Regions from separate parts of the Streptomyces sp. Tu 3180 genome, predicted to be linked through region 3. Evidence: riboswitches for the same ligand, from Rfam matches in the RefSeq annotation. Region 3 holds a riboswitch; each other region holds the start of a gene.

Region 1 (3,214 bases), 1.3 Mb from region 3:
GGACGGGACGCTGCTGCGCGGCGACGACACCCTCTCCGACCGGTCCCTCGCCGCGCTCGCGCGCGTGGAGCGGGCCGGTGCCCGGCACCTCGTGGTGACGGGACGCCCGGCCCCCAGGGTGCGGCCGCTCCTGGACGACCTCGGCGGCACGGGGCTCGCGGTGTGCGGGCAGGGCGCGCAGGTGTACGACGCCGGCGCGGACCGGCTGCTGTGGTCCGTCACGCTGGACCGGGAACTGGCGGAGACCGCGCTCGGCAAGATCGAGGCCGAGGTGGGCGAGGTGTACGCCGCGGTCGACCAGGACGGCGTCGACGGGCTGACCCTGATCGAGCCCGGCTACCTGATGCCGCACCCCACCCTCCCCGCCGTGCGGGTCGAGCGGCGCGGTGACCTGTGGGACCGGCCGATCAGCAAGGTGCTGCTGCGCCACCCGGAGCTGTCGGACGACGCCCTGGCGGCGGCGGCCCGTTCGGTGGTCGGTTCGCTGGCCACGGTCACCATGTCGGGGCCGGGGACCGTGGAGCTCCAGCCGTGCGGGGTCACCAAGGCGACCGGGCTGGCGCTGGCCGCCGAACACCTGGGGCTGGGCCCGGAGCGGACCCTCGCCTTCGGTGACATGCCGAACGACATCCCGATGTTCGACTGGGCCGCGCACGGCGTCGCCATGGCCAACGCCCATCCCGAGCTGAAGGCGGTGGCCGACGAGGTCACCACGTCGAACGAGGACGACGGCGTGGCCGTCGTCCTCGAGCGACTGTTCGGCGGGGCGGCCGTGCTGGGCCGTCAGCGGACGGCTCAGTACGCGCCGAAGACGTTGTCGATCGAGCCGTAGCGGTCGGCGGCGTAGTTGCAGGCCGCCGTGATGTTCGCGACCGGGTCGAACGGGTCGAAGGCGGTGCCGGGCACGTGGTACGCCTGGAAGGTCGGGTCGATGACCTGCAGCAGGCCCTTCGACGGGGTGCCCGCGGCGGCGTTGGAGTCCCAGTTGTTGACGGCGGCCGGGTTGCCGGAGGACTCGCGCATGACGTTGCGGTGGATGCCCTCGTAGGAGCCCGGGATGCCGTGCTGCGCCATGACCGACAGCGACTCGCGGATCCAGCCGTCGAGGTTGTCCGGGTAGGTCGTCGTGGAGGCGGCGGCCGTGGTGGACGGCGTGGTGGCCGCGGAGGCGCTGGTCGCGCCGAACAGCGGGAGGGCGACCACGGCGACACCGGTGCCGGCGACGGCGAGGGAGCGGGCGAGGCGGCGGCCGCCGAAGCGGCGGGGCTGACCGGATGCAGGCATGTCTGGGTTCCTCTCCTACGCCTGCGAGGTGAGCTGTCGGGTTCGGGCGGGAGAGTGCCCGGCCGTGCCCCTGCGGGCACGGCTTCACCCCGAGCCGTTCCGGCGTGTGGCCGGCCCGGCGACTTACCTGGGTCCCCCGCTCCTGCCGTGCGTGAGTGAGTCGTCGTGGGTCGATGCGGGTGGCGGCAGGATTCGGCGTCCACCCGGCAGGCCGGGAACGTATGCGAGAGCACATGTCGGAAACAAGTGCAGCCGCCACAGATGGGGCCGTTTGATCTTGTCATGGGTGTTTTGGGGTGCTTGGTTCTTTGCGAGTGCCAAGGCTCAACTCGCCTGCGGGGAAAGGGAGAACGCCGGTGCGCCGGAGCGGCGGGCGGGCGGGCGGCGCGTGACCGACCTCACTGGCCGTGCGTTCGGTCCGCATTTCACGCCAAAGGGAATCCGATTGACAATTACCGCGAATCGGACAGTGGGACGACAGGATGGTCGGGATGGCGAGTGCGGCGAGGTGCGATCCGGGGGGTGCGGCCCCGCAGGTGTGGATCGTCACACCCCGGAAAACCGATGGATGTCTGTTGTCGTCGAACGATCAGAAACCGACGGCTCCGATCTCGCGCCGTCCGACTCGAGGGCGCCTCCAGGTCGAGCGAAGTTCGAGACCGGGAGACCCGGGCGCTGACGGTGATCGAAACGTGACCGGATACGCTGACTCGAGTGAGGGCAGCGACCTATCGACAAACCGTGTAACCGCCACCAGACACCAGCAGACAGGAGACCCCTCGTGACCGTCGTCGGGCCGTTCGGGCTGAGCGTGCGGGACCAGGCTCTGGAAGCCGATGTCCAGGCCGGATTGACGGCTGTCGAGGAGGGGCTGCTCGAGGCCACCAAGAGCGAGGTGCCCTTCATCACGGGGGCCGCCCAGCATCTGGTGCGGGCCGGCGGCAAGCGGTTCCGCCCGCTGCTCGTGATGCTCTCCGCCCAGTTCGGCGACCCCTACGCGCCCGGTGTCGTGCCGTCGGCCGTGGTCGTGGAGCTGACCCACCTGGCCACGCTGTACCACGACGACGTCATGGACGAGGCCGAGGTGCGGCGCGGCGTGGCCAGTGCGAACACCCGCTGGGGCAACTCCGTCGCGGTCCTCACCGGCGACTTCCTCTTCGCGCGGGCCTCGCACATCCTGGCCGACCTCGGCCCGGAGGCGGTGCGGGTGCAGGCCGAGGCGTTCGAGCGGCTGGTCACCGGGCAGATCCTGGAGACCGCGGGGCCGCAGGACGGCCGGGACCCGGTCGAGCACTACCTGGACGTGCTCGGCGGCAAGACCGGCTCGCTGGTCGCGGTCTCCTGCCGGTTCGGCGCGATGATGTCCGGCGCCGACGAAACGGTCGTGCACGTGCTCACCCAGTACGGCGAGCGGCTCGGCGTCGCCTTCCAGCTCGCCGACGACGTCCTGGACATCGCCTCCGACTCCCACGAGTCCGGCAAGACCCCCGGCACGGACCTGCGCGAGGGCATCGCCACGCTGCCCGTGCTGCGGCTGCGCGAGCGGGCGGCCCGGCTGGGGCTGGCCGAGGACATCGCCCTGTGCGAGCTGCTCGACTCCGACCTCACCGACGACGCCCGGCACGCCGAGGCGCTGCGGCTGCTGCGCGCCCACCCCGCCCTGGAGCAGGCCCGCCGGGACACCGTGCGCTACGCCGAGGAGGCCCGCTCGGCCCTGGCCCCGCTGCCGGAGTGCGACGCGAAGGCGGCGCTGGTGGAGCTGTGCGACGCGGTGGTGCACCGGGCGGGCTGAGCCGCCCGGCCCGTACGCACGCCGCGTCCCCTCCGGGCCGGCCGCGTCCCCTCGGGGCCCCGGCCGCACCGTTACTGGTCGGCCGCACCCCTACTGGTCGGGGGAGGAAAACACCGGTCGTGTCATACCGCAGCAGTA
Region 2 (3,214 bases), 2.1 Mb from region 3:
TGCTGTCCGGCCCGGCCGACTTCGACCGGGTCGACGAGGTGCGGGCGTCGGTGGACGCGATCCTGGTCGGCGCCGGCACGATCCGTGCCGACAATCCGCGCCTGCTGGTCAACTCGCCCGAGCGGCGGGCCGCCCGGGTCGCCGAGGGCCGGCCCGAGTATCCGCTCAAGGTCACCGTCAGCGGCTCCGGCGACCTGGACCCGGCGGCGCTGTTCTGGCACACGGGGGGCGAGAAGGTCCTCTACACGACCGACGGGGGCGCCGAGCGGGCCCACGCCCACGGTCTCGCGGCCGATGTCGTCCCGCTCGGCCCCGAGGTCGACTGGCGGCGGCTCCTGGAGCACCTGCACGCCGTGCGCGGGGTCCGGCGGCTCATGGTCGAGGGCGGCGGCCTGATCCACACCCAGCTCCTCACCCAGGGCCTCGCCGACGAGCTCCAGCTGGTCCTCGCCCCGCTCTTCGTCGGCGACCCGGACGCCCCCCGCCTCTTCGGCCCCGGCTCCTACCAGGGCGGCCGGCTGCGGCTGCTCGAGACCCGCGCCGTCGGCGACGTCGTCCTGACGCGTTACGAGCCCACCGCACCCGGCACCGGTGCGGTGCCCTCCGCCGCCGACCACCACTGGCTGGCCCTCGCCTGCGACCTCGCGGACCGGTGCCCGCCGTCCCGGACGGCGTTCAGCGTGGGCGCGGTGGTGGTCGCGGCCGACGGTACGGAACTGGCGCGGGGGCACTCCCGGGAGGGCGGGGACCCGGTGGTGCACGCGGAGGAGGCGGCGCTCGCCAAGGCCGACCCCACGGACCCCCGGCTCGCGACCGCCACCGTGTACTCCAGCCTGGAGCCCTGCGCCCGGCGCGCGTCCCGGCCGGCGCCCTGTGCCCGGCTGATCCTGGACGCGGGGGTGCGGCGGGTGGTCACGGCCTGGCGCGAGCCGGACACCTTCGTGCCGGGCGCCGACGGCAGCGGAGTGCTGGCGGACGGGGGCGCCACCGTCGTCGTGCTGCCGGAGCACGAGGAGCGGGCCCAGGCGCCGAACGGCCATCTGATCGGCCGCTGAGGGGCCGGGGACAACGGGTGTGCTGAGTGTCCCGCGCATGGCGTACACTGGTGTCATACCGACGCGGGGTGGAGCAGCTCGGTAGCTCGCTGGGCTCATAACCCAGAGGTCGCAGGTTCAAATCCTGTCCCCGCTACTGAAGGCCGAGGGCCGGAATCCGGAAGGGTTCCGGCCCTCGGTGTTTTCCTCTCCGCGCGCACCGCTCTCACCGAGAGTGACCGGGCCGCCCCGCTGCGCATAACAACTGACACACCGTCAGAACTCGGTGGACATCCGAGGGTGGGTCAACTCGCCCGTTTTTGGCCGCTCGTGGCGGTTAAGTCCACGCGAAAATCGCGAACGATCAAGAGGAACGGCTTGGAATCCGGCCCTCGCGTCTATTAACGTTCGATAACGCAGCGCGGTCGTCCCAGCCGTCACAGAAGTCGGCTCCGTGCGCACGCGCCGAATCCCGCAAGGGAACCGGGGAACCACCACCATGGGGTGAATCGCGTGGATACCGCCGTGGAAGCACGGCTCGTATACGCGCGTAGGAGACCTTCCTGCTCCGAACCCGTCAGCTAACCCGGTAGGCGATGAAGGAAGGAAAGGAGCGCGCCCACGTGGCGTCCAACCGGCCTGCCCCCGAGGCCCCCTTCATGCCGAGCCAGCGCGACGGCGACACCTTCGTCTACGGCGGTGTCCGCGGCGAGGAGGGCCCCTTCGAGGAGTGGAACCCCACCGCGGAGTCCGTCCGCCCGGTACGCGGCCGGCACCGCGTCGCCAAGCAGCGCGGCGGAGGACTCGCCCGCAGCTCCACGGTCCTGGGCGTCGGTGTCATCGCCGCGGTGGGCGCGGGCGGCATGGCCACCGCCCAGACCGGCAAGCCGCCGGTCTCGATCTCCATGCCCGACCTGCCCAACGTGGGTTCCCTCATCTCCGACGAGGAGGAGCCCGCCGGTTCCGCCACGCCGCTCAGCAGCATCGGCGCGACCGCCGACGACACCGGGCAGGGCACCGCCGACGCCGGTGAGGCGCTGCGCGCCCGGATCATGGCGCAGGTCGAGCAGCAGCAGGACCAGGCCGAGAGCAAGGCCGCGGCGGAAGCCGCCGCGGCGGCCGAGAAGGCGGCCGCCGAGGCCGCCGCCAAGGCGGAGAAGGAGGCCGAGGCGAAGGCCGAGGCCGCGAAGAAGAAGGCGGAGGAGGAGGCCAGGAAGAAGGCCGAGGCCGAGCGCCTCGCCGAGCTGGCCAAGCAGTACGCGCTGCCGACCTCCTCGTACACCCTCAGCTCGACCTTCGGCCAGGCCGGCGCCTACTGGTCCTCCGGCTACCACACCGGCCTCGACTTCGCCGCGCCCACGGGCACGCTGATCAAGGCGGTCCACACCGGCACGATCACCTCCGCCGGCTGGGACGGCTCCTACGGCTACAAGACCGTGCTGACCCTCGAGGACGGCACCGAGATCTGGTACGCCCACCAGTCCTCCATCAGCGTCAGCGTCGGCCAGAAGGTCAACACCGGCGATGTGATCGGACGCGTCGGCTCCACCGGCAACTCCACCGGGGCCCACCTCCACCTGGAGGTCCACCCGGGCGGCTCCTCCTCGGGCGTCGACCCGCTGGCGTGGCTGCGCGACAAGGGCCTCACCCCCTGAGACCCACCGCTCCCGAACCCCGGCAGTCCCGACGGCGTCCCCCCGACGTCAGGGCTGCCGGTTCGGTGACTCAGAAGCGGTAAGGGTTCGGCTGGTACGGCGGGTACGGATGCGGCTGCGGCTGCCCGTATCCCTGGGGCCCGTGCGTCCCCCGGGTCCCCTGGACTCCATGGACCCCGTGAGTCCCGTGCACTTCGTGCATCCCGTGTGCTCCGGGCATCCCGTGCACCGGCCACGGCGGGACGGCGACCGGAACCGGCGGCGCGGTGGTGCGGGCCGCGTGGTCCAGCGCCGGGCGGGCCGCCTCCCGGCGGCGCCACAGCTCCAGCAGCAGCTCCCGCTCCCGTTCGACGAAGTCCGTCCCCGCCCGGCCGAGCCGCCCCCGGTGCCGCAGGAACGCCAGCGAGGTCGCGTACGCCTCGTACTGCGCCACCGCCCGCGCCACCTCCTTCCCCCCGTACCGGCGCGCGTACCGCCGGGCGACGCGCCGGGCGCGCATCGAGCCCAGCGCGAACGGCTCCGCCG
Region 3 (3,214 bases):
CTGCCGCCCCGGCGGGCGCGCTCCTGCCCCAGCCGGACGAGACCGCGCAGGACCTTCAGGTGGGCCTCGGTGCGGCGCTGCGCGGCGCGGGCGGCGGCCAGCGGCTCCAGGAGCACGCGCATGTCGAGCAGGTCGGCGGCCTCCTGCTCGGTGGGTTCCGCGACGCACGCGCCCGCGTGCCGCCGGGTCACCACGAAGCCCTCGGCCTCCAGGGTGCGCAGGGCCTCCCGGACGGGGACGCGGGAGACGCCGTAGCGGCGGGCGAGGAGTTCCTCGGTGAGCCGGCTGCCCCGCGCGTGGACACCCGCGACGATGTCGTCCCGGATCGCCGTGCACACCGAGTGCGCGGGAATACGCATGACCGACCTCCGGCTTAATCCCCGTGAAACGCCGACGAGCGGCGCGCTTTTCCGTGACTCTATTGCAATCCGCGGGAATTTCCGATGCCGGGCCGGATTCCATGTGTGTTTTTGGACAACCGCTCCCCGGAAACGCCGGTGCCCCGGCTCGGGGAGCCGGGGCACCGGGAAGCGGGGGGGCGTGCGCCTGGGACGGGGCGTGCGCGCCTCAGAGGTTCACGCCGTGCGCCCGGAGGTAGGCGACGGGGTCGATGTCGGAGCCGTACTCGGCGGTCGTCCGGGCCTCGAAGTGCAGGTGCGCTCCGGTGACGTTGCCGGTGGCGCCCGAGAGGCCGATGCCCTGGCCCGGGGTGACCCGCTGGCCCACCGAGACGTCGACGGACGACAGGTGGCCGTACTGGGTGTACGTGCCGTCGTGCATCTTGATGACGACCTGGTTGCCGTACGCGCCGCCCCAGCCGGCCTCGACGACGGTGCCCGCGCCGACCGCGTGGACGGGGGTGCCGCTCGCGGCGTGGAAGTCGACACCGGTGTGGCTGCCGGAGGACCAGACGGCGCCGCCGGACTTGTAGCCGGTCGAGACGTAGGAGCCGGGGATCGGCGAGACGAAGGTGTTGAGGCGCTTGCGCTCGGCCTCGCGCGCCGCGCGCTCCTTCTCCGCGCGGGCCTTCTCGGCCTCCTCGGCCGCCTTCTCGCGCGCGGCCTCCTCGGCCGCCTTGCGCGCGGCCTCCTCGGCCGCCTCCCGGGCGGCCTCGTGCTGGGCGGCCGCCTGGGCGTCGATCCGGGCGGCGACCTCGTCGCCCAGGGTGACGACGGGGGTGAGGCCGGTCTGCGCGACGGCGGGTCCGGCGGCGAGCGCGGGGGCCGCGAGGGAGCCGACGACGCCGGTGCCGGTGAGGGCCGCGACGCCCGCCGCGCGGGCGGTGCCGCGCTGCATCCGGCTGGGACGACGGTGCTTCCCGGTGGCGCGGGTGAACGCCATGTACAGGCTGGTCCTTTCCTTCCCTCTCGCCTACCGGGTTAGCTGACGGGTTCGGAGCAGGAAGGTCTCCTACGGACCCCCTCGCGACACGCGCGGGCGTCCGATTCACCCCAGGGACTGCACAAGGGTCCCCGGCTCCCCTGGCTCGCGCCGTACGGGGACTCGGCGATGGCTGTCCGGTGCCGCGGGTGCGGCGCACTGCCCGACGAACAGCCCGGAAGACGCTAAGCGGGCGGGCTTCCAATTCCCAAACAGAACCCGGAGTTTGTAGCGCATCCCACAGGGCAGACGGGCAACCTCCCGTCAATTCGGGCATAAGAGGGCCCTGGTGACACATGGGTCACCAGGGCCCCGCGCGCGTGTCCTGCGCGGCTGCCTACTCGGCCGCCACCACGGTGACCTCGCCGATGCCGAGGGCCTCCACGGGCTCCTTGATCTGCGCCGCGTCACCGACGAGGACGGTCACCAGACGGTCCACCGGGAAGGCGTTGACGACGGCGGCGGTCGCCTCCACGGTGCCGGTCGCGGCGAGCTGCCGGTACAGCTCGGCCTGGTAGTCGTCGGGCAGGTGCTGCTCGACCTGGTCGGCCAGGGTGCTCGCGACGGCCGCGGCGGTCTCGTACTTCAGCGGCGCGACGCCCACCAGGTTCTGCACGGCGACGTCCCGCTCGGCGTCGGTGAGCCCCTCCGCGGCGAGCGTGCGCAGCACCGTCCACAGGTCCTGCAGGGCGGGCCCGGTGTTCGGGGTGTCGACGGAGCCGCTGATGGCCAGCATCGCCGCTCCCGTGCCGTCCGGGGCGGACCTGAGGACCTGCCCGAACGCCCGGACGCCGTAGGTGTAGCCCTTCTCCTCGCGCAGGACGCGGTCCAGGCGGGAGGTGAGGGTGCCGCCGAGGCAGTAGGTGCCGAGCACCTGCGCGGGCCACACGCGGTCGTGCCGGTCCGGGCCGACGCGGCCGATCAGCAGCTGCGTCTGGACGGCACCCGGACGGTCCACGATCACGACCCGGCCGGTGTCGTCGGCGACCACCGGCGGAACGGGCCGGGGCCGGCCCGGGGAGCCCGTCCAGGAGCCGAGCGTGTCGCGGAGCAGCGCGTCCAGGTCGACACCGGTGAGGTCGCCGACGACCACCGCGGTCGCCGTGGCGGGACGGACGTGCTTCTCGTAGAAGGCGCGCACGGCCGCGGAGTCGATGCCGGCGACCGTCTCCTCGGTGCCCTGGCGCGGGCGCGACATGCGCGAGTCCGCCGGGAACAGCTCCTTGGAGAGCTCCTTCGCGGCCCGGCGGGAGGGGTTGGCCAGCTCGTGCGGGATCTCGTCGAGGCGGTTGCGGACGAGCCGCTCGACCTCGCTGTCGGCGAACGCGGGCGCCCGCAGGGCGTCGGCGATCAGTCCGAGCCCCTTGGCGAGCCGCGAGGCCGGGACCTCGAGGCTCAGGCGGACGCCGGGGTGGTCGGCGTGCGCGTCCAGGGTGGCGCCGCAGCGCTCCAGTTCGGCGGCGAACTCCTCGGCGGAGTGCTTGTCGGTGCCCTCGGAGAAGGCCCGCGCCATGATCGTGGCGACACCGTCGAGCCCGGCCGGCTCGGCCTCGAGGGGGGCGTCGAGGAGCACCTCGACGGCGACGACCTGCTGACCGGGGCGGTGGCAGCGCAGCACGGTCAGGCCGTTGTCGAGCGCGCCGCGCTCGGGGGCCGGGAAGGCCCAGGGCCTGGCCTCGCCCGCCTGCGGCTGGGGGTGGAAGTCCATCGTGGCGAGCTCGGTCACTTCGCCGTCTCCTCGTTCTCGTCGGTGCCGGCGACTGCGGCGGCTTCCTGTGCGTCCTGCGCGTCCTGCGCCGCGGGGGCGAGGGGCTCGTAGACGAGCACCGCGCGG
Region 4 (3,214 bases), 1.1 Mb from region 3:
GGACAGCGACCTGTACCGCGCCCACCCGGACTGGGTGCAGTTCCGGCCCGGGCGCAGACGTACGGAGTTCCGCAACCAGCTCGTCCTCAACCTCGCCCGCACCGACGTCCGGGAGCACCTCTGGGAACAGCTCGACGCGCTGCTCACCGACGCCCCGATCGACTACGTGAAGTGGGACTTCAACCGCTGCTTCACCGACGCGGGCTGGCCCGGCGACCCGTACCCGCAGCGGCTGTGGACCGACCACGTGCACGCCCTGTACGCCCTGCTGGACCGGCTGCGCGCGGCCCACCCGGGCGTGGCCTTCGAGTCCTGCTCGGGCGGCGGCGGGCGGATCGACCTCGGCATCCTCGGCCGCACCGACCAGGTGTGGACCTCGGACAACACCGACCCGCTCGACCGGCTCGCCATCCAGCACGGCTTCAGCCAGATCCACCCGGCGCGGGTCATGGCCGCCTGGGTCACCGACAGCCCGAACGCCATGCTGAACGGACGGGTCAGCTCCCTGCGCTTCCGGTTCGTCAGCGCCATGGCCGGGGTGCTCGGGGTCGGCGGCGACCTCACGCGGTGGACCGAGGAGGAGCTGGCCGAGGCGCGCGAGTGGGTCGCGCTCTACAAGGAGATCAGGCCCGTCGTCCAGCGCGGTGATCTGTACCGCCTGCGCGCCCCGGAGGGCGGGTTGAGCGCGGTGCAGTACGTCCTCGGTGACGAGAGCGTCGTCCTGGCCTGCCTCCAGGCGCAGCACTACGGGGAGCCCGTCCCCGCACTCCGGCTGCGGGGCCTCGACGCGGCGTCCGCGTACGAATGCCGTGCCTGGGGTCCCCCCTGCCCGAGCGGAGCCGAGAGCTCGGGGGAGGGCGGCGTGCACCGGGGTGCCGTGCTGCTGCACCACGGGCTGCGCACGGGGCTGCGCGGCGACCTGGACGCCGCGGTGTTCCGGTTGCGACGCCTGTGATCTGGCGATTGGGGCGTTCTGTCCGATTAAGGCGGTTCGCCATAACGTGCCCCGATAGAAAGGGAGATGGGGTCGGGGTGCGTGAGCATCGTCATATCCGTGACGCGGCGTTATCGCCATGTCCACGTAATTCGGTTGTGCGGCAAGGGGATTCGGGGGGAAACGGGAATCCCGGTTGACGCTCGGTGACGTCTTTCGTGTCTGTGGATCACGGAAAAAGAGGTTCGCGGAGAATCCCGCGCTTGTCCCTTTGCGTCGCGGTCGCTTACGTTCACCACCGATCCGGACGGACGCCTAATCCTGCCGCCGCCCGGAGCCCGCACACACACACTGACCCGTGTACGGCAGGAGCGGGGGACCCACAGGTACGACTGCCTGTTCCGGTCTCCGGAACGGCTTGGGGTTAAGTCGCGTCGCAGCGCGGCCGGGCACCTCCAGCCCGAACCCGACAGCTCACCTCGCAGGCGCCGGAGAGGAATTCACCATGCCCGCGAAGGGTAAGCACCGCCGTCCCAAGACCCAGCGTTTCACCCGCTCCATCGCCGTCGCCGGAACCGGTGGCGCCGCGCTCGCCCTGCCGCTCCTCGGTGCCACCGGCGCGCACGCCGCCACGCCGGAGACGACTCCCGAGAAGGCCGTCCAGTCCCTTTCCGCCACCGGCCACAAGGCCGCCGCGGACAAGGGCGGCGACGCCCGCACGTACACCGTGAAGGCCGGCGACTACCTCGCGAAGATCGCCGAGGACGAGGACGTCGACGGCGGCTGGAAGAAGCTCTACACGGACAACCGCGAGGCCATCGGTGAGAACCCCTCGCTCATCCACCCCGGCCTGAAGCTCTCGGTCGACGGCAAGGCCGCCGCCGGCGCGACGGAGGAGTCCTCCGCGCCGAAGGCGTCCGGGTCCGCCCCCTCCGGCGCGTCGAAGGCCTCGTCGCCCGAGGAGCCCTCCGCCCCGTCGTCGCAGCCCGCCGAGGCGGAGCAGCCCGCGCAGTCCGCCCCCTCGGACGCCGGGTCCGCCGACCGGGCCGCGAACGCCTCCGGTTACAGCTCCCCGGTGCCCGGCGGCGGCGTCGGCACCGGCTACAAGGTGGCCGGCAGCATGTGGTCCAGCGGCTACCACACCGGTGTCGACTTCAGCGTCCCGACCGGCACCTCCCTGAAGGCCGTCGGCGCCGGCACGGTCGTCTCCGCCGGCTGGGCCGGCGCGTACGGCAACCAGGTCGTCATCAAGCTCGACGACGGCTACTACGCCCAGTACGCCCACCTGTCCTCGCTGTCCGTCTCGGCCGGCCAGACCGTGAGCGCCGGTCAGCAGGTCGGCCTCTCCGGCTCGACCGGCAACTCGACCGGTCCGCACCTGCACTTCGAGATCCGCACCTCGCCGAACTACGGCTCGGACGTGGACCCGGTCTCCTACCTCCGCTCGAAGGGCGTCTCCCTCTGACCCCCGCGAGACGACCTGCCTGACACGCCGCCGAAGGCCGGATCCCGATTCCCGGGTCCGGCCTTCGGCGTATTCCGGAACGGGCGGTTTTTTGAGAGTGGCTTATCTCACCGCACGTCAACTCTTTCCTACGGTCGCGTAGGTCACATTCGAGGGTGAATCATGTGCTGCTGTGGCAGACGATTCGAAGAGTGACAGCAGAACAGTGATCGGGTCGTACGTGGCGGTGGGGGACAGCTTCACCGAGGGCGTCGGTGATCCCGGCCCCGACGGGGCGTTCGTCGGCTGGGCCGACCGGTTCGCCGTGCTGCTCGCCGACCGCCGGCCCGAAGGCGACTTCCGGTACACGAATCTCGCGGTGCGCGGAAAGCTGCTCGACCAGATCATGGCGGACCAGGTCCCGAGGGCCGTCGAACTCGCCCCCGATCTCGTCTCCTTCTGCGCGGGCGGCAACGACATCATCCGCCCGGGCACCGACCCGGACGAGGTGGCCGAGCGCTTCGAACGGGCGATCGCCGCGCTCACGGCCGTGTCCGGCACGGTCATGGTGACGACCGGGTTCGACACCCGTGGCGTGCCCGTGCTCAAGCACCTGCGCGGCAAGATCGCCACGTACAACGGGCACGTGCGGGCCATCGCCGACCGGTACGGCTGTCCCGTGCTCGACCTGTGGTCCCTCAGGAGCGTGCAGGACCGCAGGGCCTGGGACGCCGACCGGCTGCACCTGTCGCCCGAGGGGCACACCCGTGTGGCACTCCGCGCCGGGCAGGTCCTCGGCCTGGAGGTCCCGGCCGACCCGGAGCAGCCCTGGCCGC

The links. Region 3 has a riboswitch for cyclic di-AMP ahead of GL259_RS28565 (M23 family metallopeptidase). Riboswitches for the same ligand answer to the same signal wherever they lie in the genome.
Positions count from the first base shown of each region.
Region 1: linked by a shared signal. The riboswitch ahead of GL259_RS22830 (transglycosylase SLT domain-containing protein) and the one ahead of GL259_RS28565 (M23 family metallopeptidase) in region 3 are both predicted to bind cyclic di-AMP.
Region 2: linked by a shared signal. The riboswitch ahead of GL259_RS18970 (M23 family metallopeptidase) and the one ahead of GL259_RS28565 (M23 family metallopeptidase) in region 3 are both predicted to bind cyclic di-AMP.
Region 4: linked by a shared signal. The riboswitch ahead of GL259_RS32970 (M23 family metallopeptidase) and the one ahead of GL259_RS28565 (M23 family metallopeptidase) in region 3 are both predicted to bind cyclic di-AMP.

Region 1 is NZ_WOXS01000002.1:4,849,203-4,852,416, forward strand. Features, by position in the region: gene GL259_RS22825 (HAD family hydrolase) at 1-832, shown strand, start outside; gene GL259_RS22830 (transglycosylase SLT domain-containing protein) at 796-1,284, opposite strand; cyclic di-AMP (ydaO/yuaA leader) riboswitch at 1,290-1,460, opposite strand; gene GL259_RS22835 (polyprenyl synthetase family protein) at 2,066-3,076, shown strand.
Region 2 is NZ_WOXS01000002.1:4,021,138-4,024,351, reverse strand. Features, by position in the region: gene GL259_RS18980 (dihydrofolate reductase family protein) at 1-1,055, shown strand, start outside; tRNA gene GL259_RS18975 (tRNA-Met) at 1,118-1,191, shown strand; cyclic di-AMP (ydaO/yuaA leader) riboswitch at 1,488-1,645, shown strand; gene GL259_RS18970 (M23 family metallopeptidase) at 1,658-2,689, shown strand; gene GL259_RS18965 (PrsW family intramembrane metalloprotease) at 2,760-3,214, opposite strand, start outside.
Region 3 is NZ_WOXS01000002.1:6,159,627-6,162,840, reverse strand. Features, by position in the region: gene GL259_RS28570 (GntR family transcriptional regulator) at 1-359, opposite strand, end outside; gene GL259_RS28565 (M23 family metallopeptidase) at 568-1,341, opposite strand; cyclic di-AMP (ydaO/yuaA leader) riboswitch at 1,354-1,519, opposite strand; gene GL259_RS28560 (pitrilysin family protein) at 1,718-3,106, opposite strand; gene GL259_RS28555 (pitrilysin family protein) at 3,103-3,214, opposite strand, start outside.
Region 4 is NZ_WOXS01000002.1:7,236,766-7,239,979, forward strand. Features, by position in the region: gene GL259_RS32965 (alpha-galactosidase) at 1-955, shown strand, start outside; cyclic di-AMP (ydaO/yuaA leader) riboswitch at 1,274-1,435, shown strand; gene GL259_RS32970 (M23 family metallopeptidase) at 1,440-2,399, shown strand; gene GL259_RS32975 (SGNH/GDSL hydrolase family protein) at 2,605-3,214, shown strand, end outside.